One region of the Pseudoalteromonas sp. UBA6610 genome, then DNA from elsewhere that is predicted to be linked to it. Evidence: predicted binding sites of a transcription regulator. Region 1 holds the regulator's gene; each other region holds the start of a gene.

Evidence for each region. Region 1 encodes ArgR, which controls arginine synthesis, uptake and breakdown. Its sites were predicted from a motif close to ANTGAATANNTATTCANT; they were not measured.
Region 2: the regulator ArgR is predicted to act here: its motif matches at 5,344-5,361, upstream of gltB (glutamate synthase large subunit).
Region 3: the regulator ArgR is predicted to act here: its motif matches at 6,121-6,138, upstream of argC (N-acetyl-gamma-glutamyl-phosphate reductase).
Region 4: the regulator ArgR is predicted to act here: its motif matches at 5,009-5,026, upstream of B4F91_RS09750 (OadG family protein).

The regions. Positions count from the first base shown of each region.
Region 1 is NZ_DJHW01000139.1:1,028-8,712, reverse strand. Features, by position in the region: gene B4F91_RS18300 (Fe(3+) ABC transporter substrate-binding protein) at 672-1,676, shown strand; gene B4F91_RS18295 (ABC transporter permease) at 1,676-3,307, shown strand; gene B4F91_RS18290 (ABC transporter ATP-binding protein) at 3,308-4,354, shown strand; gene B4F91_RS18285 (Dyp-type peroxidase) at 4,398-5,297, shown strand; gene argR (transcriptional regulator ArgR) at 5,294-5,761, opposite strand; gene mdh (malate dehydrogenase) at 5,987-6,919, shown strand; gene ispB (octaprenyl diphosphate synthase) at 7,014-7,685, opposite strand, start outside.
Region 2 is NZ_DJHW01000090.1:33,367-41,051, forward strand. Features, by position in the region: gene B4F91_RS11945 (FAD-dependent oxidoreductase) at 1-776, opposite strand, end outside; gene gltB (glutamate synthase large subunit) at 786-5,243, opposite strand; gene B4F91_RS11955 (hypothetical protein) at 5,680-5,832, shown strand; gene B4F91_RS11960 (Grx4 family monothiol glutaredoxin) at 6,093-6,431, opposite strand; gene B4F91_RS11965 (Fe-Mn family superoxide dismutase) at 6,699-7,280, shown strand; gene B4F91_RS11970 (PrkA family serine protein kinase) at 7,490-7,685, shown strand, end outside.
Region 3 is NZ_DJHW01000017.1:70,536-78,220, reverse strand. Features, by position in the region: gene B4F91_RS02080 (ABC transporter permease) at 1-385, shown strand, start outside; gene trmB (tRNA (guanine(46)-N(7))-methyltransferase TrmB) at 385-1,050, shown strand; partial or broken gene B4F91_RS02070 (EAL domain-containing protein) at 1,047-2,927, opposite strand; gene panP (pyridoxal-dependent aspartate 1-decarboxylase PanP) at 3,204-4,832, shown strand; gene argE (acetylornithine deacetylase) at 4,913-6,064, opposite strand; gene argC (N-acetyl-gamma-glutamyl-phosphate reductase) at 6,283-7,293, shown strand; gene argB (acetylglutamate kinase) at 7,293-7,685, shown strand, end outside.
Region 4 is NZ_DJHW01000070.1:20,470-28,154, reverse strand. Features, by position in the region: gene B4F91_RS09775 (efflux RND transporter periplasmic adaptor subunit) at 1-122, shown strand, start outside; gene B4F91_RS09770 (efflux RND transporter permease subunit) at 131-3,277, shown strand; gene B4F91_RS09765 (YcxB family protein) at 3,491-3,967, opposite strand; gene B4F91_RS09760 (hypothetical protein) at 4,124-4,315, opposite strand; gene B4F91_RS09755 (DUF1328 domain-containing protein) at 4,368-4,541, opposite strand; gene B4F91_RS09750 (OadG family protein) at 5,070-5,315, shown strand; gene oadA (sodium-extruding oxaloacetate decarboxylase subunit alpha) at 5,325-7,103, shown strand; gene B4F91_RS09740 (sodium ion-translocating decarboxylase subunit beta) at 7,115-7,685, shown strand, end outside.

The DNA of each region.
Region 1 (7,685 bases):
ATCCATGTGATTACGATATTACTTTTTAGTTCTATGTAATTTAGGCTATCCGGGCCTATCTCCTTTAAATCCCTGTACATCCTGTAGTGGTAAAAACTATTACCTATTCCTTTTGGCACATCCTAGTGCAGTCCATTAATTCACAATTCCATTGTGTTGCCTCAAGGGCCTGTCCATTTAATTCCTGTCACATCCTGTTAAACAACTATCCGCTGTTGTTATCCTTGCTGTATCGTCCTGATACGTTCCTTTGTGCAACAATCCATTGCGATACTCATCCTGAGCCTGTCCTAATTTCCGTGTTGTCCGTAGTAACCTAATCATTGGTTGTTCGAGTAAGCAGTCCATTTCCTTTTACTCGATAAGCATCACTGCTTGGTTGATGTAGTAATTGTAGCGTGCTGGTGCAACTAAAATAGGTTAAAACGGCTATGGATTTACTTATAAAAAGTGAGTATTTATAACAAATCAAATAAAAACAGATGCTTACATTGTTTTTACTGGGTTGTTATAGGTTTTTTTACTCATTAGCTGTCAGCTCTGTAAGAGATGTCTTACGCGGTATTTCCCTTTTGGTCATTAATTACTTATTTACATTTATGTAAAGAGTGTATATTTTCACGTATCACGATAAAATCCCCTGTAAATAATTACTATTTAGGTAAATTGATATGAGAACTGCACTGGCTATACTTACTTGTATTATTAGCGCTTCGCCTGCGTTTGCGAGCGATGTTGTTAATATTTACTCTTTTCGTCAACCGTTTTTAATTCAACCTATTTTAACTGACTTCACTAAGCAAACAGGCATTAAAACGAATGTGGTTTTTGCAAAAAAAGGGTTAATAGAGCGTGTTAAGCGTGAAGGAAAGCACAGTAAAGCCGATTTAGTATTAACATCTAATTTTAGTGCGCTTATTCAGCTAGAGGATCTAAATTTAACGCAAAGTATTAAAAGTGATCGCATTAAAAACAATATTCCTGCGTCGTATAGAGATAGCGACGGGCAGTGGGTGGCATTAACTAAGCGGGTTCGTAATGTGTATTCATCAAAAGAGCGCCTAGGTGCTTTACCTGAACTCACCTACGAAGATTTGGCTAACCCACAGTACAAAGGACAAATTTGTACACGTTCTGGCAAGCACCCTTATAACCTTGGCTTAGTTGCTTCGATGATTGCTCATCACGGCGAGGAAAAAACTAAAACATGGTTAGAAGGTGTTAAAGCTAATTTAGCACGTAAGCCACAAGGTAACGATCGCGCGCAAGTAAAAGCAGTAAAAGAAGGTTTGTGCAATCTTGCTTTAGGTAATAGTTACTACCTTGGCAAAATGCTTCAAGACGACGAGCAAAAAGCGTGGGCTGAGTCTGTTTATATTAATTTTCCTAATCAGCAAAATCGCGGCTCACACATAAATGTTTCGGGTGCTGTCATTACTAAATATGCAAAAAATCCTGATAATGCCCTTAAGCTTATTGAGTTTATGAGCGAAACCAAAGCTCAAAATATGTATGCCTCTGTAAATATGGAGTACCCTGTTAAGCAAGGCGTTGAGCTATCAAGTTTAGTGGCCTCTTGGGGAAGCTTTAAAGAAGATGGCCTAGCACTTGATGAGATCAGTAAATATCGTCCGTTAGCCCTTAAGCTAATAGATGAGGTGAAGTTCGACCTTTAATGAATTTTATATTTAAGCTGTCTAAATGGCAGCTCTTTGCTTGGTCGACAGGGCTTTTATTGTCGGCCCCGCTGTTTTTTCTGATTTATGAATCTTTACAAGGCGACTCAGAGGTATTTTCTCATCTGTGGGATACCGTGCTGTGGGATTATATTACTAATACTGTGCTGCTTATTTTTGGCGTATGCCTGCTTAGCTGTGCAATTGCGCTACCGCTTGGTTGGCTCAGTGCGTATTGCTCCTTCCCCGGCAAAAAGCAATTTGAATGGGCGCTTATGCTGCCCCTTGCAATGCCAACCTATTTAATAGCCTATGTGTATACCGATTTGCTAGATTACGCAGGCCCTGTGCAAATAGCCCTAAGAGAGTGGTTTGATTGGCACTCGCCAACGGATTATTGGTTTTTTGATATTCGCACTTTGCCCGGCGCTATGGTGATGATCGCACTTGTGCTGTATCCGTATTTATTTTTAATTTTTAAAACCGCACTGCGAGAGCAGTCATTTAAGCTAGTGCAAGCTAGTCAATTAATGGGTTTATCGCCTTGGCAAAGCTTTTTTAAGGTAAGTATAGTGCTTTCTCGTGGCTCAATTGTGGCAGCCCTTGCGCTCATAAGCATGGAAACCATGGCCGACTATGCAACGGTAAGTTACTTTGCAGTGAGCACCTTAACCACCGCGGTGTACGATACATGGTTTGGTTATTACTCACTCACGGCTGCAGCGAAAATATCGGGCGTTATGCTGTTACTGCTGTTTTTAGCTTTAATGGCGGAGCGCTTTAGTCGGCGTAACCAAGCCGTGTTTGAGCGTCAATCAGGTGTTAATAGCGAGTCGTTATACAAACTTAAAGGTAAACATGCATGGCTGGCTACGTCATTTTGCAGTGTTATTTTGCTCATTGCTTTTATTATACCTATGTTGGTATTGCTAAATTATGCAATAACTTACTTTGATAAAGCGTGGAACACGGCTTTTTTTAGTTACGCGTGGCAAAGTTTAAAAGTAGCTATTACTGTAAGCGTAATCAGCATAATACTCGCTACACTAATCGTTTTTTATCAGCGTGTGGCAAAGCAAGGCTATACTTTAATACCTGGTCGCTTAGCGAGCACCGGCTATGCACTACCAGGTACGGTACTGGCTATTGCTGTGTTATTACCGCTGAGCGTATTAGAAAACTCAATAAATACAACCCTTGAGAGCTACAACCTAGATATAGGTTTATTACTAACCGGTAGCATTGTCACTATTATACTGGCTTACTTAGTGCGCTTTTATGCCATTGCGCACGGTGCTATAGAATCGAGCTTTGTACGTATTAGTCCTTCACTGGATATGGCTAGCCAATCTATGGGTAAAAGCCAAGGGCAAACACTGCGCTTAGTGCACCTTCCTTTATTACGTCGAGGTCTTTTAACAGCTGCATTGCTTGTATTTATTGAGTGTATGAAAGAGCTGCCAGCTGCATTACTATTAAGGCCTTTTGACTTTGAAAGTTTAGCCACACATGTATTTCAATATGTGAGCGATGAGCAGCTTGAGCTTGCCTCTATTTCCGCTTTATTTATTGTTTTGGTTGGGTTGATCCCCTTGTATTTTATTAATCGTTCTATGGAGCAACGCAGTTAAATGAGCCGTTTAAATTTACAAGGTGTGGGTTATCACTACAGTGGCACGCATGTGCTACACAATTTAGATTTAACGGTGGGTCAAGACGAAATTGTGTGTTTGCTCGGAGCCAGCGGCTGCGGTAAAACAACCACCTTAAAAGCAATTGCTGGCCTTATTGAAATAAATGAAGGTAGTGTATTTATAGATGGCAAATGTGTAAGCGACAAGCATACATTTGTATCACCAGAGCATCGTAATATAGGGATGATGTTTCAAGATTATGCCCTGTTTCCGCACCTCAGTGTGGCAGATAATATTGCGTTTGGGCTGGGTAAAATAAGCAAAGCGCAAAAACAGCAACGGGTAGAGGAAATGCTAGAGCTAGTGCATTTAACGGGGTGTGCAAAACGCTACCCTCATCAGCTCTCGGGTGGCCAGCAGCAACGCGTGGCTATTGCGCGGGCTTTGGCTTATAAGCCTAGTTTATTGCTTCTTGATGAGCCTTTTTCGAACATAGATACACAAGTACGCTTTGAGTTAATTGCTGATATTAGGCGCATTATTAAAGCGCAGCAGGTTTCTGCGGTATTTGTTAGCCACTCAAAAGAAGAAGCCTTTGCGTTTTCAGACACGCTAGCCATTATGCACCAAGGAAAAATAGCCCAACAAGGTACACCAGAGCAGCTTTTTGCCATGCCAAAGACAAAGGAGGTTGCAGAGTTTCTGGGTCAGGGCATATACTTAGGCGCAGAAGTGTTAACGGCAACTGAATACACAACGCCTTTTGGTGTCGTGCAATCGCAGCATGAGCATACGCACAGTGCAATAAAAGGGGTGGTGTATATTCGTCCGCACCATATTGAGCTTGCGCAAAATACGCAGGCCGATAATCCTCAAGGTGTGAGTATTTTAAGCCGTCGGTTTATAGGCTCGGCTTATGTTTACACTGTTGTAATTGCAGAGCAAGAGATTGAAGTTGCCGCACAATATGGCCAGTCATTTGAAATAAATGAACAGGTTATAATAAAAATAAAACCTCACACGGTGAATTTTTTCGAATCATAACAAATGTGTTATTCGCTGTGTTTTATAAAGCTAAGGAATAACAATGGCGCAAGCGCAATCTGGGATTTGTGCTGAAGCAAACTTACACGGTTTGCATTTATTTTTTAATGTATTTGATGGTCAAGACGAGTCATTGCGCGCAAAGCTTAAGCGCGTAAGCGCAATTGAAGAAGAGTTTAGTGATCAGTTTTCCGAAGCCATGCTCTCTTGCATGGTGGCTATAGGCGCGCAATATTGGCCGCATATACTACCTGAATATATCCCAAGCGAGCTGCAAAGCTTTCCTAATATAAATCACAGTGATTTTGTTATGCGCGTACAGCCATGTGATTTATTCATACAAATTCGCTCAGACCGAGAAGATGTTAATCACCTTTTTGCATTGCAAATATTAAAGTTGTTTTCGCCCGATGTAGAGCTGGTTGAACAAATTCGCAATTTTAGGTTTTTAGATGGGCGAGACTTTAACGGCTTTATTTATGCAGGCGACACCCCACATGGACGCCAAAAACGAATCACGGCACTGGTTAATAACCCCGACAGCTTTGAACACCAAGGCAGCTATATTCATGTACAGCGTTATAAGCATGACCTGAGCGTATGGCAGCATTTATCACTAAGCGAGCAAGAGCATATTATGGGGCGTACACGTTTAGATAACACCTTAATTGAGCCTAAGGTAGATACGAGCCACGCGACTAGAAGTGAGCTAAAAGATGAAAGCGGCCAAGCAATACTGCTTAACCAAAGCATGCCGTATGGCGATGTTTACGAGCAAGGCATGCTAAGTATTACATGCTCTGCATCGGGAAGTGCGTTTGAAAAGGTACTTAACAGCCGCATAGGAAAAGGGGAGTGTTACGACCACTGGCTTGATTTTACTCAAGCCGATATGGGCTCAGCGTTTTTTGCGCCGTCAGTTAGTTTTTTAAAACAGCTTTAAACCGTATCAAATAAAATGCGTACGCGCTCTAGTGTAATGTCTATTTCAGATATTTTTGCTGGGGCAATAAAAATAGTGTCATCTCCGGCAATTGTGCCCAATACACCATCCGCTTTGCCTAGTGAGTCTAATAAGCGGGCAATTAACTGCGCAGCGCCTGGGCTGGTGGTTATAATAATCATCATTTCGTTATGCATAATATCAATAACAAGCTGACGTAGTGGGCTTTTAGCAGTCGGTACGCCCATTTCTGCGGGTAGGCAATAAACCATTTCTTGTTTAGCATTACGGGTACGCACAGCGCCAAACTTGCTAAGCATGCGCGACACCTTACTTTGGCTTATATTGTCAAAGCCTTGCTCTTTTAATGCTTCGACTATTTCGCCTTGCGAGCCAAAGTTCTCTTCTTTTAAAAGTGCTTTAAACGCTTTTACCAGCGCTTCTTGTTTGTCTTGTGGTTGCATAGTCTTTATTCATTTTTGTTATTTATAATGCAAATTCTACACAAAAATGAATAATTATGCAGCAGTTGTTTAGTTAACTTGCCAGTTTGCTGCGATAAACCAACAAAGTTTACAACTATGGTCGAAAATATACCTGAAATAAGCAGGATAAATTTGTTTTTAGTCGCTAATTTCATTATCTTAAGAGCCACAAATATTTCCTACCTCAAATTACGGAGAATTCCAATGAAAGTTGCTGTATTAGGTGCTGCAGGCGGTATCGGTCAAGCGTTGTCTTTATTATTAAAAACAGGCTTACCAGCTGGTTCTGAATTATCACTTTACGATGTTGCACCAGTTGTACCAGGTGTTGCGGTTGACCTATCTCACATCCCTACAGATGTTAAAGTAGCAGGTTTTGGCGCAGACGATTTAAATAAAGCGCTTGAAGGGTGTGATATCGTACTTATCCCAGCGGGTATGCCACGTAAACCAGGTATGGATCGTGCGGATTTATTTAACGTAAACGCAGGTATCATCAAAACATTAGCAGAAGGCATTGTAGCTAGCTGTCCTAAAGCGTTAGTGGGTGTTATCACTAACCCAGTAAACGGCACTGTACCAATTGTTGCTGAAGTATTCAAAAAAGCAGGTACTTACGACGCTAAGCGCGTATTTGGTATCACTACGCTTGACGTAATTCGTTCAGAAGCATTTGTTGCTGAGCTTAAAGGCGTAGACGTAGCAACCGTTAAAGTACCAGTAATTGGTGGCCACTCAGGCACAACCATTCTACCTCTACTTTCTCAAGTTGAAGGCGTAAGCTTCACTGAAGAAGAAGTAGCTACACTTACTCCACGTATCCAAAATGCAGGTACTGAAGTAGTAAATGCTAAAGCGGGCGGTGGTTCAGCTACATTATCTATGGGTGCTGCTGCAGCACGTTTTTGTATGTCTTTAGTTAAAGGCCTACAAGGTGAAGACGTAGTAGATTACGCATACGTTGCTGTTGAAAATGGCGATGCAGAGTACTTTGCTCACCCAGTACGTTTAGGCACAAACGGCGTAGAAGAAATTCTTTCTTACGGCGAGCTAAGCGCATTTGAAGAAAAAGCTAAAAACGACATGCTTGAAACTCTGAAAAAAGACATCAAAGAAGGTGTTGATTTCATGGCGTAATAGCCAAGTTATGCACAAAAAAGCCTGCTTATGCAGGCTTTTTTATTGCTCGAAAATGATGGCCCTTAAATACTAATTAAGGGAGGCTGCAAAGTTAGTGATCTCGCTCTACAGCTATACGCGCTAAGCTGATTAACGCTTGCTTGTACTGCGACTCTGCTAAAAAGTCTAAACAGGCAATGGCCTTGTCTGCTTCTTGCTGCGCCTTTTGCATTGTAAATTCAAGTGCGTTGGTTTGTTTAAGTGCCGTTAAAATAGCCTCAAGGTTATCCATACCATTGCAATGCTCAATGACATCACGAATGAGGGCTCTTTGCTGATCACTGCCGTGCTTCATCGCATATATTAGCGGCAAGGTTGGCTTACCTTCTGCTAAATCATCACCAATATTTTTACCTAATTGGTCAGCGTCTGCGTTGTAATCAAGTACGTCATCAACTAACTGAAAAGCAGTACCTAAATGCATACCATATAAATTAAGCGCATCTAACACACTGTTATCTTGCTCGGTAATAATAGCTGCAAGCCCTGTAGCGGCTTCAAATAATTTAGCCGTTTTAGAGTAAATAACCTGCATGTAACTTGCTTCGGTGGTATTAGGGTCGTTGCAATTCATAAGTTGCAATACTTCACCCTCAGCAATCACGTTGGTGGCATCAGCAAGCACTTGCATAATTTGCATTTTGCCCAGCCCCACCATAAGTTGAAACGAGCGGGTGTAAATAAAATCCCCAACCAGCACGCTGGCAGCATTACCAAATTCGGC
Region 2 (7,685 bases), on a different contig from region 1:
TCGTGTACGCCTGGCGCGTCTTCGTTTTCAAGACCAGCACGCATACTCTGATACGTACCTACACCTAAAAATACCGCGTCGTAGTCAGCTAAAATTTCGTCCATAGTGATATCTACACCCACTTCAACGTTTAGCTTAAATTCCACACCCATTTCGGTGAAAATTTCACGGCGCTTTTGCATTACTTCTTTTTCAAGTTTAAAAGAAGGGATACCAAAAGTAAGTAATCCACCAATTTCTGGGTGACGGTCAAAAACCACTGGCTTTACACCGTTACGCACTAAAATATCTGCGCACCCTAAACCAGCCGGACCCGCACCAATAATAGCCACTTTTTTATCCGTCCATGTCACGTATGACATGTCTGGTTTCCAGCCCATTTTAAAAGCGGTATCGGTAATGTATTTTTCAATATTACCTATCGTTACTGCGCCAAACTCTTCATCAAGCGTACATGAACCTTCACACAGTCTGTCTTGTGGACATACGCGTCCACATACTTCAGGTAAACTGTTTGTTCGATGAGAAAGCTCAGCCGCTTCTAAAATACGGCCAGTTCTAATTAGTTTTAACCACTGTGGAATGTAGTTATGCACTGGGCATTTCCATTCACAGTAAGGGTTACCACAATCTAAACAACGGTCAGCTTGTGAATTTACCTGATTCTCAGAAAAGGGTTCGTAAATTTCCACGAAAGATTTTTTACGCGACGAGATTGGTTTTTTGCGCGGATCAACACGCTGCACGTCTATAAATTGATATACATTTTCGCTCATACTGCCCCCTTATTGCGCTTGAACACGAAGTTCTGCGCTACTGCGAGCGCGGTGCCCGAGTAAACTTTTTACATCACTTGATTTTGGTTTAACTAGTTTGAACATAGGTAAGTACAGTTCAAAATTAGCTAAAATGGTTTCTGCTCGACATGAACCCGTTAGCTCTAAATGCTCGGCAATTAGGCCACGCAGATGCTCTTGGTGCGAACTTAAATCATCAAGTGTTACTACTTCTACAAGCTCAGGATTAATGCGTTTTTCAAAGTCACTTCGCTCATCTAAAATATAAGCAAAACCACCTGTCATACCCGCACCAAAGTTAACGCCTACATTACCTAGCACACATACAACACCGCCAGTCATGTATTCACAGCCGTTATCACCTACGCCTTCAACAACGGCTTGCACGCCAGAGTTACGCACTGCAAAACGCTCACCAGCACAGCCTGCGGCAAATAACTTACCACCTGTAGCACCGTACAAACATGTGTTACCAGCAATAGTCGCTTTATGACTTTCAAACGATGATCCCAGTGGTGGGCGTATAACAAGCTTACCACCAGCCATGCCTTTACCCACGTAGTCGTTTGCATCGCCAATAAGGGTCATTTCAAGGCCACCGGCATTCCAAACACCAAATGATTGCCCTGCTGTACCATGTAGCTCAATAGATACTGGATCTGCTGCCATACCTTGATTGCCGTGCTTAGAGGCTATGTAACCCGACAGCATTGCGCCCACTGAACGGTCTGTATTACATATGCGGCTCACGAGCGAAATACCCGATGAGTTATCAATCGCTTGTTGCGCTTTACCTAGTAACGTTTCGTTAAGTTCACCTAAATAATGCGAGCTATTTGGTGCGCTGCAAAATAAGGTTTCGCCCGTTGGGTTATTTGGCTGAGCAATTACAGACGATAAATCTATTTTCTTTTGCTTCGCTGTTTTACCTTCAATCGCTTCTAATAAGTCTAAACGGCCAATTAAGTCAGTTAGATTAGCAATACCTAAGCTTGCCATAATTTCACGTGCTTCTTGGGCTATAAACTTAAAGTAGTTCATCGCCATTTCTGGTAAGCCGTGGTAATGCTTTTGACGAAGTGTTTCATCTTGCGTTGCAACACCGGTCGCACAGTTATTTAAATGACAAATACGTAAGTATTTACAACCTAGCGCCACCATTGGGCCTGTGCCAAAGCCAAAGCTCTCTGCACCTAAAATAGCGGCTTTAATGATATCTAAACCTGTTTTTAAACCACCATCTGTTTGCAGGCGAATACGGTGACGAAGACCATTTTCAACAAGCGCTTGCTGGGTTTCTGCAAGGCCAAGCTCCCATGGGCTACCCGCGTATTTAACTGACGTTAATGGGCTTGCACCGGTACCACCATCGTAACCTGAGATAGTAATTAAGTCGGCGTACGCTTTAGCTACACCTGTGGCAATTGTGCCTACACCCGGCTCAGATACTAACTTCACCGATATCATCGCTTCTGGGTTTACTTGTTTTAAATCGAATATTAGCTGGGCTAAATCTTCAATTGAGTAAATATCGTGATGCGGTGGTGGTGAAATTAATGTTACACCGGGTACCGAATAACGAAGCTTTGCAATATACGGCGTTACTTTTTCGCCTGGTAACTGCCCGCCTTCGCCAGGTTTAGCACCCTGCGCCACTTTAATTTGAATTACATCCGCATTACGAAGGTAGTGCGGCGTTACACCAAAACGACCCGAGGCAACTTGTTTAATACGTGAGTTTTTCTCGGTGTTGTAGCGCAGCTTATCTTCGCCGCCTTCACCAGAATTTGAACACCCGCCTAAGCGGTTCATTGCAATGGCAAGCGCTTCATGCGCCTCTGGCGAAAGTGCACCAATACTCATAGCTGCAGAATCAAAGCGCTGGTATAAAAATTCAGCCGGCTCAACATCATCAATGCTAATGCCTTTTTCAGGTAATTTAAGCGCTAACATATCGCGCAGCGTTGCAATAGGACGGTTATTAACTAAATCAGCATAGGCTGCGTAGTCTTTATAATCACCTGAACGTACGGCCTTTTGTAGCGTTTGAATAACATCTGGGTTGTAAGCGTGGTATTCACCACCGTGAACGTATTTTAATAAACCACCATGGCTCAATAATTTACGTTTACTAAAAGCAAGTTTATGTAGCTTTTGCTGATCAATATCAAAATCGCTAAAACAGGCGCCTTTAATACGACTTGCCACACCTTTAAAACACATGTCTACCATAGCATCAGATAGACCAACCGCTTCAAAAAGCATTGAACAACGGTACGATGCAATTGTGCTTATGCCCATTTTAGACATAATTTTGTACAAGCCCTTATTAATGGCTTTTCGGTACGAAAGCGTCACTTCGCAGTACGATTTATCAATCACTTTACTGTCGCTCATCGCAACCAGTGACTCGTATGCAAGGTATGGGTAAATTGCGGTTGCACCAAAACCAAGTAATACGGCAAATTGGTGTGCATCGCGTACGCTACCCGTTTCAATAATAATATTAGACTCACAACGTAAGTTATTATCTACTAAACGTTTTTGTACAGCACCTACCGCCATAGCAGCAGGAATTGGTAATTGGGTTTCGCTAAAGTTACGGTCAGATAAAATAAGCATTACACAGCCGGCTGCTGCTTTTTCTTGTGCAGCGTCGCAAATACGTGCAACCGCTTTTTCTAAACCTTCCTCTGCTGTGTATGTAATATCAATTTTACAGTAGCTGTAATGCTCGTCATCGGCATTAAGTAGCTGCTGCATGTCAGCATACATTAAAATTGGCGTATCAAACTGTAGGCGCTTAGCGTGGCCTGTAGTTTCATTAAATACGTTTTGCTCACTACCAATACACGTTGCCAGTGACATTACGTGGTTTTCACGCAGCGGGTCGATTGGCGGGTTAGTCACTTGTGCAAACTTTTGGCGGAAGTAATCGTACAATGAACGATGCCCTTCGCTAAGTACTGCAAATGGCGTGTCATCACCCATAGAACCTGTTGCTTCTTGGCCATTTTCACCCATTACACGAATAACACTATCGAGCTCTTCGTTAGTGTAACCAAACATTTTTTGGTATTTAACAAGTGTTTCGTCATCAAATGAGCGATTACCCGCATCTTGCTCGGTAAGCTCTTCAAACGGGGTTAAACGTTTAACGTTTTCTTCAAGCCATGACTTATAAGGATGACGCGATTTTAAATCTTGGTCGATTTCGTCTGAGTGCCAAATTTTGCCTAATTTAGTATCAATTACTAACAGCTCACCTGGTCCTACACGGCCTTTTTCAACCACTTCATCTGCAGTGTAATCCCAAATCCCTACCTCAGAGGCAAGTGTAATAAAGCCATCTTGGGTAATAACATAGCGCGCTGGACGCAGGCCATTTCTGTCAAGGTTACAGGCTGCAAAACGCCCATCAGACATAACAATACCCGCAGGGCCATCCCACGGCTCCATGTGCATAGAGTTAAAGTCGTAAAATGCGCGTAAGTCATCATCCATAGCACGGTTTTTCTGCCATGCAGGTGGTACAAGCATACGCATAGCACGGAATAAATCCATGCCACCCGCTAAAAACAGCTCCAGCATGTTATCTAAGCTTGAAGAGTCAGAGCCGGTTTCGTTTACAAATGGCGCTGCACTTTGTAAATCAGGAATAAGTGGCGATGAAAACTTATACGAACGTGCACGAGCCCATTGGCGGTTACCTTCAATGGTATTAATTTCACCATTATGCGCTAAATACCTAAATGGTTGTGCTAAAGGCCAACGCGGCTGAGTATTAGTAGAAAAACGCTGATGGAATACACAAATAGCGCTGGTCATACGAATATCAGCTAAGTCTAAATAAAAGTTAGGCAAATCTGCAGGCATCATAAGGCCTTTATAGATAGTCACTAACCCCGATAAACTCGCAATATAAAACGACTCATCCTCTGCTAAACGCTTTTCTGCACGGCGACGTGCTACATATAAACGTCGCTCTAAATCTTTAGAGCGCCATCCTTCAGGCGCACTAACAAAAATTTGCTCAAAACCAGGTAATTGCTGTGTAGCAATTGGCCCTAGCATTGAAGGATCAGTAGGCACTTCACGCCAACCGAGTATTTTAAGTGTTTCTTGTTCTAATTCTTCACATAAAACCTGTTTTGCAGCTTGTGCTAAAACGGGATCTGAATTTAAGAAAACCATGCCTACGGCGTAATTTTTACCTAAGTGCCAATTATGCTCACTCGCAATAGCACGGAAAAAACTGTCAGGTTTTTGTAATAATAAACCACAGCCGTCACCTGTTTTACCATCGGCAGAAATACCACCGCGGTGCTGCATGCGATCAAGTCCAGTAATAGCTGTACGAATAAGCCGATGACTAGCTTGACCATTTACTTGGGCTATTAAGCCAAAGCCACAATTATCTTTTTCTAATGTTGAGTCGTATAACATAGACCCCTCCCTTGCTGCACTGTTAACGTGAATGAACTGCTCGACGATTTGCTAACAGACGCACAAAACTAGCCTCTATAGTAAATAGAGTCAATATTATTTTGAATACATATTCACATTCTTGAATATTTCTCACTTCAAGGCAAGATTTCTTTTTCACCCATAAGTTTTAACATTTAGCGCTTATTTGCGCGTTATTTTTTCATGACACTGGTGTCAATTTTAACATTTTGTAAAAACAAAGGCGTTAAAGCAATACCCTTTACGTAAACGTAAAGCATCAAAGCAATGAATAAATATTCACTAATTTCCCACAGGTTCAGTTAACATTTAGATAGTTTAATGCGTTTTAAATAAATTAGAGGTTTAGGATCACGCTTTTTTAGCGTTCATTAGTATAGTTATTAATTGTGGTATCGTTTTTAGTGCAGATGTAGTGAATTTTTATTTAATGCCAATTCGCTTGATTGAGCGAACTATTGTAAAGCTGGAAAAACGTGTTGATAGCTGGGCAAAAAACTCGCTATTTAGTTGTTCTAAAAAAGAATTACTTAACGCAGATAGCGACACGTTTAGCCCCGCAAAATGATTACGTCTTATTGCGCATTGATATAAAACTCATATTTTAATTAAAATTCGCGCTTATATTAAGTAGCTTTGTTGCTTACTTATCCTGACTAGGTGCACCTAAACAAGGAGCAAGGGCTGAGTTTGCTAACTATTGAGCACAAATTAATAGTTATAATCACCCACTGATGGGCTGACCAAGAGATTAAGACGTAATAAAGTTATATATAGGCACAAAAAAGCCACGTAAAACGTGGCTTTAATAATCTAGCAAAGTAGCAATTACTCTGCGTCAGCTTCTTTATACTTAGCTGCAGTTTCAGTGATCAGTGGCTGTAATTCACCACGTTGAAACATTTCAATGATAATGTCACAACCACCTACTAATTCGCCCTCAACCCAAAGCTGTGGGAAAGTAGGCCAATTTGCGTATGCTGGTAACTCAGCGCGAATATCTGGATTAAGTAAAATATCAACATAGGCAAATGGTTCGCCACATGACATTAGAGCTTGTGACGCTTGTGAAGAAAAACCACAATTTGGTAATTTAGGCGACCCTTTCATGTAAAGGATAATTGGGTTTTCTGAAATCTGCTGTTTAATTTTATCAATGGTTTCCATCTACAACCTCAAAATGACGATAGCTTGATATACCTAGGGCTTGAAAATAAATCATTGTGGCCACAGATATATAACTTAAAATGGGCAAATAAAGCCGCAATTGAAATAGTCTTTAGCAATAGCATTGCTGTTTGCTTAAACTTGAGTAAAATACTCAACAATTATAGTAACACTATATTTTCGTTTGGTATAGGTAAGTGCTCTGTTCTATCAGGCATTACGTACTATCAAGCGAGTTATCAACCAAAAGAAGATGGAGATAAAAAAATGGCATTTGAACTACCGTCACTACCATATGCAATTGATGCACTTGAGCCTCATATTTCACAAGAAACTCTTGAGTATCACCACGGTAAGCACCACAACACTTACGTTGTTAAATTAAACGGTTTAATTCCAGGTACTGAATTTGAAAACAAATCTTTAGAAGAGATTGTTTGTTCATCTGAAGGTGGCGTATTTAACAACGCTGCACAAATTTGGAACCACACTTTCTACTGGAACTGTCTATCTCCAAATGGCGGCGGCGAGCCAACAGGTGCTATCGCTGACGCTATTAACGCTAAATGGGGCTCTTTTGACGCGTTTAAAGATGCATTAAACGACAAAGCGGTTAATAACTTTGGTTCTAGCTGGACATGGTTAGTTAAACTAGCTGACGGTTCATTAGATATCGTAAACACGTCTAACGCAGCAACGCCGCTTACAGACGAAGGTGTTACACCAATCCTAACTGTGGATTTATGGGAACACGCTTACTACATTGATTACCGTAACGTTCGTCCTGATTACCTTAAAGGTTTTTGGGCGCTTGTTAACTGGGAATTCGCGAACGCTAACTTCGCTTAATTAGCTATTATACGCTGATTTAAAAAGACGCCTCGGCGTCTTTTTTTATGCCTTTATAAAATTAAAACCGCCTTTATACGCGCGAAATTGCTAATTTAGCCACATGATCTTTTTTCACTTAAATTTTTAATTTTATTGCACAAAAATATCAATCTCTGACTAAACTTTAAAAAGTAAGCACCTTTTTAAAGCGGGTTTCGGAGGTTATTATGACTATTTTTGAGCACTACCAAGCACGATACGAAGCAGCACAAGAAGAAGAATACAGCATTAGCGAATTTCTAGAAATTTGTAAAAATGACAAATCAGCTTATGCCAGCGCCCCTGAGCGTTTACTTATGGCAATAGGCGAGCCGCAAATGGTTGATACTGCAACCGATGCACGTTTAAGCCGGTTATTTTCTA
Region 3 (7,685 bases), on a different contig from region 1:
GTTGTTTGTGGATATTCAAATACACAATATATTTGTAATTATGGCGACGGTAATTTTAACCTCAGCGGTGTTTGCACTAGGTGGTTTAATTAACGCTATTTACGCCAATAGTTTTGACGATATTAGTATTATCCCAACCTTTATTTTAACGCCACTAACATACTTAGGAGGCGTATTTTATTCAATTACGCTACTGCCAGAGTTTTGGCAAAATGTATCGCAAATAAACCCAATTATTTATATGGTTAATGCGTTTCGTTATGGCTTTTTAGGCGTGTCGGATGTTGATTTAAGTGTCGCGCTTGGCGTTATATTAGTATTTATTACGGTGCTATTTACTTTAGCGCTAACGTTAATTAAAAAAGGTGTGGGGCTTAGACATTAATGAGCGATGCAAATTCACGCAGTATTGTATCTAATCAGGCGGGTATACACGAAAAGCTTGATGAAATCGTTAACAAGCATTTAAACGCAGAGTTTAAAAAGCCTATTGCTGAGCACACTCAACAAGCGTTTGATGAAGTCAATGAGCAGGTTCAAGCTTTTAATGGACCGCTTATTATAGACTCATGTTGTGGGGTAGGGGAGAGCTCGGCTAATTTAGCTAAGCGTCACCCAGATGCATTAATTATTGGTATTGATAAATCGTCACATCGCTTAGATAAGCACGATGTTGAATATAAACAAACAGACAGCGGCCAGTACATTTTGGTACAAGCTGACTTAAACGACTTTTGGCGTTTAGCTGTGGCTGCTAATTGGCAGCCTACTCATCATTATTTGCTTTATCCTAACCCATGGCCTAAATCTAAGCATATCCAACGTAGGTGGCACGGCGCGGCTATTTTTCCGTTTATTGTTAAGCTAGGCGGTCGCTTAGAGGTGCGCAGTAATTGGGATATTTATGTAAAAGAGTTTGCCAGAGCGCTTGAGCTAACGGGACACCCGTGTGAGGTGACGCTGTATGAGTCAAACGAAGCGATTACTCCGTTTGAGCGTAAATACTGGGCCAGCGGCCAACAAAGCCATCGTTTAGTGATAGACCTTTAAACGGCCACTTCCTCTTGGCTTGATGAGTTAACATGTGGTGCTGGGTAAGCAAAGTAATTGCCTTGCATCAGCGCCACATCTACATTTTTAAGCGCATTTTCAATACTTACATTTTCTACCGACTCTGCCATGAGCGTTAAACCAAGTTGCTTTGCAGCATGAACTGTATGCTCAATAAATAAGGCTATATTTTCATCACTTACTGCTTGTTTTACTAATGCGCCGTCGAGTTTTATACCGTTTACTTCAAGCTTTAGCGCATTCGAAATATTTGAATAACCACTACCAAAACCAGTAATAATGACATTCACCCCTTTGGTTTTTACCATAGAAATAAACGTTTTAACCTCTAAAAAATTAGTAATAGCGTGTGACTCTAAAAGGCCAAGCGTTATGTTTTCTGGGTGCGGGTAGCGCTTGAGCTCGTTAGCAATGTATTCACTCAAACTAGGGTCGAGTATATCTTTATCGCTGATATTTAAGCTCCAGCAAATATCCGTTTTTCTAAACCGCTCTATACATTGGCTAAATAGCGTGCGCGTTAGTAGTCCGCCCATTCTTGAGCGGCTCACTACATTTAAAAATGAGTCGGGTTTTAAAATTTCGCCATTTTTAGTCACCATTCTGGCTAAGCATTCGTAATGTACAACTTCATTATTGGTGGTGTTAAACATAGCTTGAAAATAAGGCACTATGCGGTTGTTATCAAATGCTTCTTGAACCTCTTTGGCAAGGCTTACATTGTATTGATACTGGTTTTTTACATCGCTCATTACTTTTGAGTAGCTAACAACCTTACCGCGGCCGTGTTTAGCCTGAAGCGTTGCAATGTGCGCGTTTTCAATCAGTAGTGATTTATTACAACTGGCGATACCTGCGCAGTAAGTTATATAAATAAATGGGTTTGTTAATACCGGGCTGTTTGCGTTATACGACTCAACTAAATCGCTCAGTTCGCTGCTTTTAAAGCTTTTAGGGGTAAGCACGGCAATTTTATTGGTAGCAAGGCGATACACCTTACAGCTTTGCGGGCTGCGGCTTTGATAATGGCTGAGCAAGTTTTTCATTACGTTGTCGCCAACTTGAGTGCCATAAAAGCTATTAATATCTTCAATTTCGTTCACCCAAATAATGGCAAGCTGCATGTGGTGTGAATTACTCTTTTTGATAAAGTACTCAAGCGCAATATGATTGGCAAAGCCCGTACTGGCATCTGTTGCTAGGGTGCGCTTTAACAAATATATATAAATAGCTGCAACCAGTACCGCAATAAAAAAGAAAAAACACGCCGTTATTATGGCTTTAGTGACGCTGTATTGAAGCTTTTTATTTAAATCATCTAAGGTTATGTCGGCACCCGTAATGTAGGTAGTACCATATTTATCTACAAAGGGAATAAAAACAGTTTTAAAATCACCCCATTGGTCGCTAGATTGTTCAAAAACAGGCTCGGTAGAATAAAACGCGCCCCTGTTAATGTCGGTGGCCTCTGGGTATAAATCAAGAAATTGCGTAACACGTGCGTTTTCTTGATCGTCTTTAGTGTAGCTGGATGAGGTAAAGTAAACTTTGTTATCGCGCATGATCATCGAATAAACGTAAGCTATATCAAGCGCTTACGCAAGCTCTGAGAGTTGTTTGCTTTTAGTTTGGTAAACCGAAAAACCAATATCGTAACCTTGGCTAATTCTATCGTGGTAACTTTGCCCTAAAATATGTTTTACGCTGGTGGCGGCATTTAGAAGGCGCTCATCGACAGCGTGCATTATTTCGCTACGCGCTGAGCTATAGGTGTAATAAACATAGACTAATAAACTGACCAAAAACAATGTAAAGCCAGCTATAAACCACTTCCCTTTTAATTTCCCTGTGAGCATACTTGTCCCTTATTGTTACACATATTAAGTATACGCATAAATGCAATTTGCCCAAAACTAAAATGTGACTTTTTAATAAAATCCTATTATTGAAATTTTTTTACAATATTTGTCATCCGTTTAGTCGCTTTTATGGCTTAAAGGGAGACATTTTACTTATATTGCAGTAAAGTTAGCGCAATTTTTAAAAGAAGCACGCTGCTTATAATAGCGCCATAGTTTGGCATTTTTAACTGTTAAACGCGTGTTTTAGCTACACACACACTAGGTATAAAGATGGATCAAAAGCGTTGTGCCGTCGCCTCTAAAGAAAGCCTTAAGCGTATATTTACTGTACCTGAAGCGCCAGACTCAACTTTAAGCAAAATTGAGCTTGAAATTTCGAGTAATTTAGCAGGGTTTTTAAACGAAAATATAGCGGCAATTGAAAAACCATTACACGAAATTGAAAAAGATTTTCAGGCTGCGGTGATCCCAGAAAACCCAACGTTTGTATCTGCTTACGCCCAAGATATTATGGAGCAGCTAGTTGCCCATTCGGTACACACGGCTGCGCCTAGCTTTATTGGGCATATGACATCGGCTCTTCCGCATTTTTTACTACCGCTTTCAAAATTGATGGTGGGGCTTAATCAAAACCTAGTAAAAATAGAAACCTCAAAAGCATTTACGCCCCTAGAGCGCCAAGTGCTAGGCATGATGCATCATTTAGCTTACTCGCAAGATGAGTCGTTTTATTCTAAATGGATGCACAGTGCTAAAACATCACTCGGTGCTTTTTGTTCCGGTGGTACAGTTGCAAACATAACGGCACTGTGGATTGCGCGTAACCGCTTATTAAAACCCGACGGCAGCTTTAAAGGCATTGCCGCTCAAGGGCTCGTTGCCGGTATGCTGCATTATGGCTACAAAGGGCTGGCCGTTTTAGTGTCGGAGCGAGGGCATTACTCTTTAGGTAAATCAATTGACTTACTAGGCATCGGCCGTGAAAATTTAATTGGTGTAAAAACCTGCGAAAATAACAAGGTTGATGTGAATGCCATGCGCGAAAAAGCCTTAGAGCTTGAATCGCAAGGCATAAAAGTTATGGCAATTGTAGGGGTTGCTGGTACAACCGAGACCGGTAATATCGACCCTCTTGATGATATGGCCGATTTAGCTCAGCAAATAAACTGCCATTTTCACGTTGATGCAGCGTGGGGTGGGGCAACGCTTTTATCGCAAACGCATCGCCCATTATTAAAAGGAATTGAGCGCGCAGATTCAATTACTATTGATGCACACAAACAAATGTATGTGCCAATGGGCGCAGGCTTGGTGTTATTTAAAGACCCAACTGCTACGGATGCAATAGAGCACCATGCAGAGTACATATTACGTAAAGGTTCAAAAGATTTAGGAAGCCATACACTTGAAGGCAGCCGCCCAGGTATGGCTATGTTAGTACATGCTTGCTTACGCGTTATTGGCCGCAAAGGCTATGAAATGCTTATTGATCGTAGTATCAAAAAAGCACATTACTTTGCTGATTTAATTAAAGCCGATGAAGACTTTGAGCTGATTTCAGAGCCTGAGCTGTGTTTGCTTACATACCGCTATGTGCCTAAACAAATTAAACAAGCCATAGCTCAAGCGGATGCCGCAACACGGTTAGAAATTTTCGCGTCGCTCAATCGTTTTACTGCTAGTATGCAAAAACGCCAGCGTGAATCGGGTCGTTCGTTTGTATCGCGTACTCGCTTAACACCCTCAAAGTACGATAATCAGCCAACAGTGGTATTTAGAGTGGTATTGGCTAATCCGCTAACATCGGGTGTTATATTAAAAGAGATTTTAGCTGAGCAAAAAGAGCTTGCTAAAACAGACCCTGTATTTAAAAAGTACTTAAGTAAGTATATGCAGTAACGCCTAGGTATAAGCTAAAACAAAGGCGCCAATGGGCGCCTTTGTTATTTTTGCTGTGAGTTTTTAATACAGTCTTCTTTTTAAGCGTTAAAGCAGTTTGCCCTAATAATGTCAGTTATAATTTTTTGCGATGGGTTTATTTTCTCCATTGCTAAAAATTCATCAGGTTGGTGGGCTTGATTAATTGAGCCAGGCCCCATGACTATTGTTTCACAGCCAAGTTGCTGAATAAACGGAGCCTCTGTGCAATAATTTACTGCAACGGCTTTTTCCCCTGCAATTTTTTCTGCCATTTTAACGAGTGCGCTATCAGTGCTGCCACTAAAAGCTGGAATGGGCTCGTGTAAATCAATTACGCTCACTGCGCTTGGGTATTGCGCGTTTATATCGCTGGTGGCATCAATAAGTAAGGCTTGTAAGTCTTTAATGCTTAACCCTGGGAGCGGGCGCATGTCTATATGCATTTCGCAGCAGCCACAAATTCGATTTGCGTTGTCGCCACCATGAATATTACCTAAATTTAAGGTAGGGTAAGGTATTTCAAAATGTTCAACTGAATATTTATTCTTTAACTGCTCTTTTAAGATCAGCAACTTTGTAATCACTTTATGCATGACTTCGATGGCGTTAAGACCACGTTCGGGATCGGAACTATGACCTGAGCGGCCAATCACTCTTATAGCCGTGCTCATATGTCCTTTGTGAGTAAATACAGGAGTCATATCAGTAGGTTCACCAATAATACAACGCGCAGGTTTTAAATTAGGATGCTTACAAATTTGCTGCGCTCCCGCCATGGTGGTTTCTTCATCGGCAGTGGCAAGTATTAAAATAGGTTGTGTTTGCTGTTTTATATCAAGCTCACTAATAGCTTGTAATACAAAAGCAAAAAAGCCTTTCATATCAATACTACCTAACCCATATAAGTTATTGTTATGTTCAGTGAGTTTAAACGGGTCGTGGTTCCAGCGGCTATCGTCAAACGGTACGGTGTCTGTATGGCCTGCAAGCATTAAGCCGCCATCGCCTTCCCCCCGCTTAGCAAGTAGGTTGTATCGGCCTTTTCCACCTTCTAACTCTATAATTTCGCAAGTAAAACCTAAACTTTCGCACCAACGTGCTAGCAACTCTATTACCCCTTTATTACTCATACAAAGCTCATCTTCTATTGCACTAATAGAGGGGGCAGCAATGAGTTGTTGGTACATAGAGAGAAATGACGGCAAAGACATAAAAAAATCCAAAATAATTATTCAATTTAATTGCATAACAATATAAAAGTATTTATGATGAATATCAATTCACTTTTTAAGCATAAATATATTAAGTATAGCCATGAAGATAATGCGACGATAATCAACAATTCATTGAGAAAAGTATTAGCTAGCATCTAAGCTAGTGTAAGCGAACACCACACCTATTTAGTAGTAAATTTATAAACGAGTAAAAAATGAATGTAGCGATTATTGGCGCAAGCGGTTATAGCGGCGCAGAATTAGCAAGCTTAGTTGCTAAGCACCCTAATTTAACGTTATCGGGCTGTTATGTCTCTGAGGGAAGTTTAGATAAACATAAATTATTAAGTGATTTATACCCAGAGCATAGAAATCTTCTTGATATTCCTCTATTACCACTGAGCGAATCAGCGTTTGATGACATTAATTCGAGTGCCGATTACATCTGCTTATGTACTGATCACAAAGTAAGTGTTGATTTAGCCCCGCAGTTTTTAGCAATGGGTAAAAAAGTATTTGACCTATCAGGTGGTTACCGCCTTGCTAACAACGACGATTATGTTACTTACTATGGTTTTGAGCACCAACATCCTGAGTTATTAAACGAAGCAGCCTACGGGTTAGCAGAGTGGAATAGCAGTGCAATTGCCAATGCAAATCTTGTGGCAGTAGCCGGCTGTTACCCAACCGCTGCGCTTAATGCGTTAAAGCCGTTGCAACAGGCAGGCTTGTTGAGTGATGAAAAAGTGATTATTAATGCTGTTTCAGGTGTTACTGGCGCAGGGCGCAAAGCCAGCGTAGGTACTCACTTTTGTGAAGTATCGCTTGCCCCGTATGGTTTATTTAACCATCGTCATGGGCCTGAAATTGAACAACACCTTGGCCACAAGGTGTTATTTACACCGCACTTAGGTAACTTTCCGCGTGGAATTTTAGAAACTATTTATGTACAGCTTAAGCCAGGCGTTACCAAGGAAAACGTATCTGATGCTTATCAAGTACTTAATAACGAGCCGTTGATTCGTTTGTTAGCTGATAAAGTGCCATCTATTAAAAGTGTGGTAAAACAACCGTATGTAGATATTGGTTGGCAGCAGCAAGGTACTCAACTGATTGTTATGGCAGCGATAGATAATCTATTAAAAGGCGCTGCGGGCCAAGCCTTGCAATGTATTAACTTATCAATGAATTTAGATCACACCACTGGCTTAAAAGGAGCCTTTTAATGAGCACTAAAACGTGGGTAATTAAATTAGGTGGTGCTGTACTTAATACAGAAAACGCGGCAAAAGCTTTGTTTGACGTATTAAGCGCTGATCAAAATAATCAGTTTGTTATTGTTCATGGTGGTGGCTCGTTAGTTGACACTTGGCTAAAACAAGCAGGCTTTGCTAGTGCAAAGCACCAAGGACTGCGTATTAGCCCAAGTGAGCAAATGCCTTACATAGTGGGGGCGCTGGCTGGCTGTGCAAATAAGCAGCTGGTAAGCCAAGCTATTAATGCAGGCCATAAACCTGTTGGCCTTTGTTTGTATGAAGCCGGAGTTATGGCGTCTCAAAAGTTAAAAGCGCTTGGGCAAGTAGGTAAGTGCGAAAGTAATGATGATTCAATTGTTAAC
Region 4 (7,685 bases), on a different contig from region 1:
CTAAAAACAGCGAATGGGTAGAAGTGCTTGAAGGACTTTCGCCAAACAGTGAGTACGTAACTGAGAATAGTTATGTAATTAAAGCCGATATTTTAAAAAGCGGCGCAAGTCACTCTCACTAGGAGGTAGCATGATTAACTGGATAGTTTCGTTTGCGGTTAAGCGCCGCATGATGGTGCTTGCACTCACACTTTTATTTGCTGGGTTTGGCGTATACAACACACAAAATTTAGCCGTTGATGCGGTACCCGATATAACTAATGTACAAGTGCAAATAAATACCAAAGCGCCGGGCTTTACTCCGCTTGAAGCCGAACAGCGCATTACATATTTGATTGAAACTGCAATGGCGGGTATTCCTAAGCTTGATTACACCCGCTCAATTTCGCGTTATGGGCTCTCGCAAGTAACCGTTATTTTTAATGAAGGGACCGATATTTATTGGGCGCGCCAGCAAATTAGTGAGCGTATTCAAAGTATTCGTTCAGACCTACCAGCCAATATTGAACCAAACTTAGGGCCAATTGCCAGCGGGTTAGGGGAGATTTTTACTTATTCTGTGCATGCAAATAACGGTGCATTAAAAGACGATGGTACGCCATTTAATGCAGAAGATTTACGTACCCTGCAAGATTGGGTTATTCGCCCGCAGCTATTAAAAGTAAAAGGCGTTACCGAAATAAACAGCCAAGGAGGTTTTGAGCGCCAATATCAAGTAGCGCCCATGCCCGAAAAGCTATTGGCTTATAAGCTCACACTAAGTGATGTAATTACGGCGCTTAAATTAAATAATAGTAACCAAGGTGCAGGGTTTATAGAGCGTTTTGACGGGCAATATTTAGTGCGCTCACCAGGGCAATTAAAAACCTTTGATGATATAGCCAATACCGTGGTTGCTAAGCGCGATGATGCACCAGTACGCATTAAAGATGTAGCAAATGTGCGTTTAGGTAAAGAGCTCAGAACCGGCGCTGCTACTTATAACGGTAAAGAAACCGTACTCGGCACCGCCATGATGCTCATTGGTGAAAACAGCCGCGTAGTGGCAAAAGCCATGGCTGATAAACTCAAAGATGTACAGCTAAGCTTGCCTGAAGGTGTTGTGGTTGAGGCTGTTTATGACCGTACAACCCTTGTTGATAAAACCATAGACACTGTAAAAACCAACCTGTTTGAAGGTGCGGTGTTGGTGGTCGTTATTTTACTGCTACTACTGGGTAATGTAACTGGCGCATTAATTACGGCCATGGTTATTCCGCTTAGTATGTTATTTGCTATTACCGGTATGGTAGGTAATAGAGTGTCGGGTAACTTAATGAGCCTAGGCGCAATCGACTTTGGTTTAATTGTTGATGGCGCTGTAATTGTAGTTGAAAACTGTTTAAGGCAACTTGGCCTTGCGCAACATAAGCATGGCAGGCTACTTACACTAAACGAGCGTTTAAATGTGGTAACCGCCGCCACTAAAGAAGTGTTCAGCCCAGCAGTATTTGGCATTTTAATTATTATGCTGGTGTATTTGCCGCTGTTTGCATTAAGTGGTGTTGAGGGCAAAATGTTTCAGCCAATGGCATTTACCGTTGTTGCAGCACTAGTTGGCGCACTTATTTTTGCGGTTACCTTTGTACCTGCCGCCATTGCGGTATTTGTGCGAGGAAAAGTAAGTGAGAGCGAAAATACCGTGATGCGCGGAATTAAAAAAGGCTATAAACCGCTACTTGGCTTATCGCTAAAACTACCGTGGTTTATGGTTAGTATTGCGGGTGTGCTTGTAATTGCGCTTGGCTTTAAAGTTAAAAATATGGGGGCTGAATTTTTACCGCAGCTTGATGAGGGCGATATCGCTATGCATGCGCTGCGCATTACCGGCACCGGTATTGAGCAATCGGTAAAAATGCAAAAAGAGCTAGAGCAAGCCATTTTAGCTAAGCCTGAGGTGGCTAATGTATTTTCAAAAATTGGTACTCCCGATGTAGCAAACGATCCTATGCCACCTAACGTTGCCGACACCTTTTTAATGTTAAAACCGCGTGAGCAATGGCCAAATCCTGCTTTACCTAAAGAAGAACTGGTTAAGCAAATTCGCCATTTAGTTAATGAAGTACCCGGTAATAACTATGAGTTTACCCAACCAATAGAAATGCGCTTTAACGAGCTAATTGCTGGCGTGCGCGCCGATGTGGCTGTGCGTATTTATGGTGATGATTTATCAACATTGAAACAGTTCGGTGAAAAAGCCACAGCCTTGGTACAAAATATTACTGGTGCAACCGATGTACGCCTTGAGCAAATGGAAGGCCTGCCAACGCTTTCGGTAACGCCGCTTCGCGACCACATGGCGCTGTTAGGTTTAACCGTAACTGATATACAGCAAAGTGTAAGTGCTGCTATAGGTGGTGTGCAAACTGGGCTAATTTATGAAGGCGACAAACGTTTTTCGTTATTAGTGCGTTTAGATGAGCGTTGGTCGAGCGATATAACACAGCTTGCACGTTTACCTGTTGCTGTGCCAAAAAGTGCTAATCCCGACCTTGCATTTGTACCGCTTGGCGAAGTTGCAAATATTAGTATTGATAAAGGGCCTAATCAAATCAACCGCGAAAGCGGTAAGCGTAACGTTGTAGTAACTGCAAATGTAGAAGGGCGCGATTTAGCAAGCTTTGTAAGCGACGCACAAGCCGCTTTAAATTCGCAGCTTAATTTACCTAGTGGTTATTGGATTGAATATGGCGGCACGTTTGAACAGCTAGAATCGGCAAGTAAGCGGCTATCGCTGGTGGTGCCGGTTACTTTATTACTTATATTTGGACTACTTTATAGCGCGTTTAATTCGCTTCGTGATTCGTTAATTATATTTAGCGGCGTGCCACTTGCGCTTAGTGGTGGCGTACTTGCGTTGCTTTTACGTGATATGCCGCTTTCAATATCGGCAGGTGTGGGGTTTATCGCGCTTAGTGGTGTAGCGGTATTAAATGGTGTGGTTATGCTGTCGTTTATTAAACAGTTAAGAGCTGATGGGCTTAGTTTGATAGATGCAATACAAAGCGGTGCGCTTTCGCGCTTGCGACCAGTACTTATGACGGCTTTAGTGGCGAGTTTAGGGTTTATTCCTATGGCGCTAAATACAGGCACCGGCGCTGAGCTACAAAGGCCGCTGGCAACGGTTGTGGTTGGCGGAATTATTTCATCAACTCTACTGACGCTATTAATATTGCCTGCACTTTATAAATTAGTGCATGCAAAGTTTACTAGGCATAAAAAGGCTGAGCTTATTTAGTATAGTCTGCAATTTTTTTAATATAAATTATCTATCTGGTTAAATATCTTAACTAAAATAAGCACTCATTTTTTACTTTACTGTGAGCAGAGGAATAGAGTTAAAGGTACTATAGGTATGCAAAACCATCATTTTTCGGCTGATTTCCTAAAATATTAGGCCTTGAGTGAAACAGAGCTAACAAGATATGTCGTGTAGCAGTATAAAGCTATTTTAATGGCTTTTTACTGCTAACTTTTTGTTTATAAAATCGCGCATTTCATCGGTTAATACACTACTAGAAATATATTGCATACCTTTATTATGGTGTACTAAGTAGCCGTGGTTGGTTTTAATAATATGGGTTATTTCTGCCCACTTAAATGTATGGCTTTTATAATGGTTCTCGGTGCTAATAGCGTCATTGGTAAACGAAAGAGTAACCGTTGAGCCCGAAGCACGACTAAACATTTGGCGCGTAACCCACCAAGGCCTGCGGTAATAAAAGGCAACGCATTCTAATACACCCAGCATTATTAAAAATGTACCTAGGTAATGATCGTCCATAGCGTAAATACTAATTAAACCTAAGCACACCAGTAATGCCAGCAAAAAATACTTTGGCTTGGCTGCTTTACTATAAGAGTGGGACTCGTCAAAGCATTCGTAGTAGTAGGGTTTATCGAGTGTGTAAGTGGTGGTCAGTGCCATAATTGCTAATAAGTAATAGTTTTCGCTATTTTAACAAGCTAGCGTAAAAATCACACCCGTTAATGTAGGCTATGCATTTTAAGAGTTAGAAGCCGCTTTTTATTCGCGCACAAAAAAACGGCTTATTAAAAGCCGTTTTTTACGTTACCAAACAGATTAACAGTTAGTTTCTTCTGCGTTAACGCCTTCTTTTACATTTTCACATGCATCTTCAACAGAGTTTTGCACGTCAGTTACTGCTTCATCAATACGCTCACCTGCTTCTTCTGCGTGGTTGTCTTCACAACCCATCATAAAGAAACCTGCAAATACGGCGATTAGTGCTGCTTTTAAAGTTGTTGAGTTCATAATGTAATTCCTTGTATATGTTGATTGTTTAGTGTTTTAAGTATGTTAGTAGCTACCTGGGCGATTTACCGCGCAGCGCACCTGAAACTAAAGAAATCACTAAAAGTACTAAAAAGATAAAGAATATAATTTTTGCTATACCAGCTGCGGCACCTGCGATACCACCAAAACCTAACACTGCAGCGATTAAAGCAATAACTAAAAATGTAATTGTCCAGCGTAACATTGTTTTCTCCTTGGTTATCAAATTCGTTCGAAAGTAATAATGCCAGTTGCGTGCCAGAGCTTAATTTTATTAATTTTCAATATGTTATGGTTTTTTGGGCGAAGATTATAAATTTAGGATTGGTAAGTTTTACGTTTAACGATGTAACTTATTCACACTATTGTAAAGAGAGTAAAAAAATAAATATTTTTTGTGCGCTGCTTTATTATTCTTGGTAAGACCAATTTACATTTTAGCCCAAACTAATTTTTTACCTGCCGTTTAACTTACTATTTTTAATAGTTTTTAAGTTTTTTTGGGCTTAACCATATAACCTTTGCCTATAACGGTTATTTTTATCATCTATATCTAAGCTAATTTAACCCTGTATTAGCTATGTTAACTATTGTGGCTGTATGTTAGTTTAATTTTAATTGGTTTTACCAATTGACAGGTGGTGGACAAAGTTAAAAGTTTTGTTATCATTCGGTGAATAATTATTTAAATAAAGCGGTTTTTTATATCGCTATATAGTGCAGGGGGAGAAAAATGGATATAGGAGCTGTACTCACAACCGCAGGTAGCTTGATGCTTACGGGCATGGTGGGCGTGTTTGTATTTCTTTCAATATTGATTGGTGCTGTGTCATTCATGTCTAACTTGGTTGCTCGTTTTGACGAGGCTGAAGTTGCAATACCGGTTAAATCACCATCTTTAAAATCTCAAGGTGTGCCAAACGAGCACATCGCTGCTATTAGTGCTGCCATTGCTCAGTACAAATCAAATAATAAATAAGAGGCACACATGGCTAAATTAAAATTAACAGAACTTGTTTTACGCGATGCTCATCAGTCTTTACTTGCAACCCGTATGCGCTTAGATGACATGCTCCCTATTGCTAGCAAACTTGATGATGCCGGTTATTGGTCTATTGAGTCGTGGGGCGGCGCTACGTTTGACTCGTGTATTCGTTATTTAGGTGAAGACCCGTGGGAGCGTATTCGTGCCCTTAAAAAAGCAATGCCCAATACTAAACAGCAAATGCTTTTACGTGGGCAAAATTTATTGGGTTACCGCCACTATGCCGATGACGTGGTAGAAAAGTTTGTAGAGCGTGCCCACAAAAATGGTGTAGATGTATTTCGTATTTTTGACGCCATGAACGATGTACGGAACTTAGAAACGGCAATTAAAGCGGCTGTAAAAGTAGGTGCCCACGCGCAAGGTACGATTTCTTATACTGTAAGCCCTGTGCATACTCTTGATATGTGGTTAACCCTTGCAAAACAGCTAGAGGATTTAGGTTGTCACTCTATTTGTATTAAAGATATGGCAGGCTTATTAAAACCATACGATGCAGAGCAACTTATTAAAGGGCTAAAAGAAACCGTTTCTATCCCTATTGCTATGCAGTGCCATGCAACCACCGGTTTAAGTACAGCTACGTATCAAAAAGCCATTGATGCAGGCATTGATATGCTTGATACCGCTATTTCTTCAATGAGTATGACTTACGGTCATTCAGCTACAGAAACCATTGTAGCAATTGTTGAAGGTACGCCCCGCGATACCGAATTAGATTTAAACCAGCTAGAAGAAATAGCGGCTTACTTTAGAGATGTACGTAAAAAGTACGCTGCCTTTGAGGGGAGCCTTAAAGGTGTTGATGGCCGTATTTTACTCGCGCAAGTACCTGGTGGCATGTTAACCAACATGGAAAACCAACTGAAAGAGCAAGGCGCAGCAGATAAGCTAAATGAAGTATTACTTGAGATCCCACGCGTGCGTGAAGATTTAGGTTTTATTCCGCTAGTTACTCCAACATCGCAAATTGTAGGCACACAAGCAGTACTAAATGTGCTTACGGGTGAGCGTTATAAAACAATTACCAAAGAAACCGCCGGTGTTTTAAAAGGCGAGTATGGTTTAACACCAGCACCTATGAATAAAGAACTGCAAGAGCGAGTGCTTGATGGCAGCGAGGTTATTACGTGTCGCCCTGCAGATAATATAGCCCCAGAGCTTGCATCGCTTGAAGCAGAGCTGCAAAAAGAAGCGCAAGAACAAGGTTTAACACTTGCTGATGAGCAAATAGATGATGTGCTTACCTATGCATTATTCCCACAGGTTGGCCTTAAATTTATTAAAAACCGTAACAACCCAGATGCCTTTGAAGCAGTGCCAAGTGCTGATGATGCAAACGCTAAGCCTGCAGCAAAACCTGCAAGTAACAAAGGTGTTAGCGCTGAGCAATACAGCGTTAAAGTTGACGGTAAAGTTTACGATGTAGTGGTTGCGCAAGGTGGCGAGCTTAAAGAGGTAACGCTAAAAGATTCAGAGCACTTACCACAATCAGCATCGGTTGCATCAGGTGAAACACTGAATGCGCCACTGGCAGGTAATATTTTTAAAGTAAAAGTAAAAGCAGGCCAAGCCGTAAACGAAGGCGATGTGGTTGTTATTATGGAAGCGATGAAAATGGAAACCGAGGTTCGTGCAATGCACTCAGGTACTGTGGCTGAGGTCTTAGTGTCTGAAGGTGATGCTGTGACAACGGGCGATGCAATTATAGCGATGGCGTAGGAGTAGCTTTAATGGAAGGTCTTTTAAACCTTTGGCATGCTACCGGCATTGCTAACTTTACGTTTCCTGGCTTAATAATGATTGCGGTAGGGTGTTTGTTGTTGTTTTTAGCCATTGCTAAAAACTTTGAACCCCTATTACTGCTGCCGATTGGCTTTGGCGCAATACTGACCAATATTCCGGTTGCTGGGCTTTCTGACCCAGGTGGTTTGCTTTATTACGTGTATTACGTAGGTATTGATACGGGGATCTTCCCTTTATTAATTTTTATGGGAGTAGGGGCGCTAACCGATTTTAGTACGCTTATTGCCAACCCGCGTATGTTATTACTGGGTGCAGCCGCGCAGTTTGGTATTTTTGCCACCTTGTTTGGTGCCATTTTATTAAACTATGTACCTGGCTTTGAATTTAGCTTACAAGATGCCTCAGCCATTGCCATTATTGGTGGTGCCGATGGCCCTACAGCCATATTTTTAGCATCTAAGCTTGCCCCTGATTTACTAGGTGCCATTGCGGTGGCTGCTTATTCTTACATGGCGTTAGTGCCAATTATTCAGCCGCCAATTATGCGCGCATTAACTA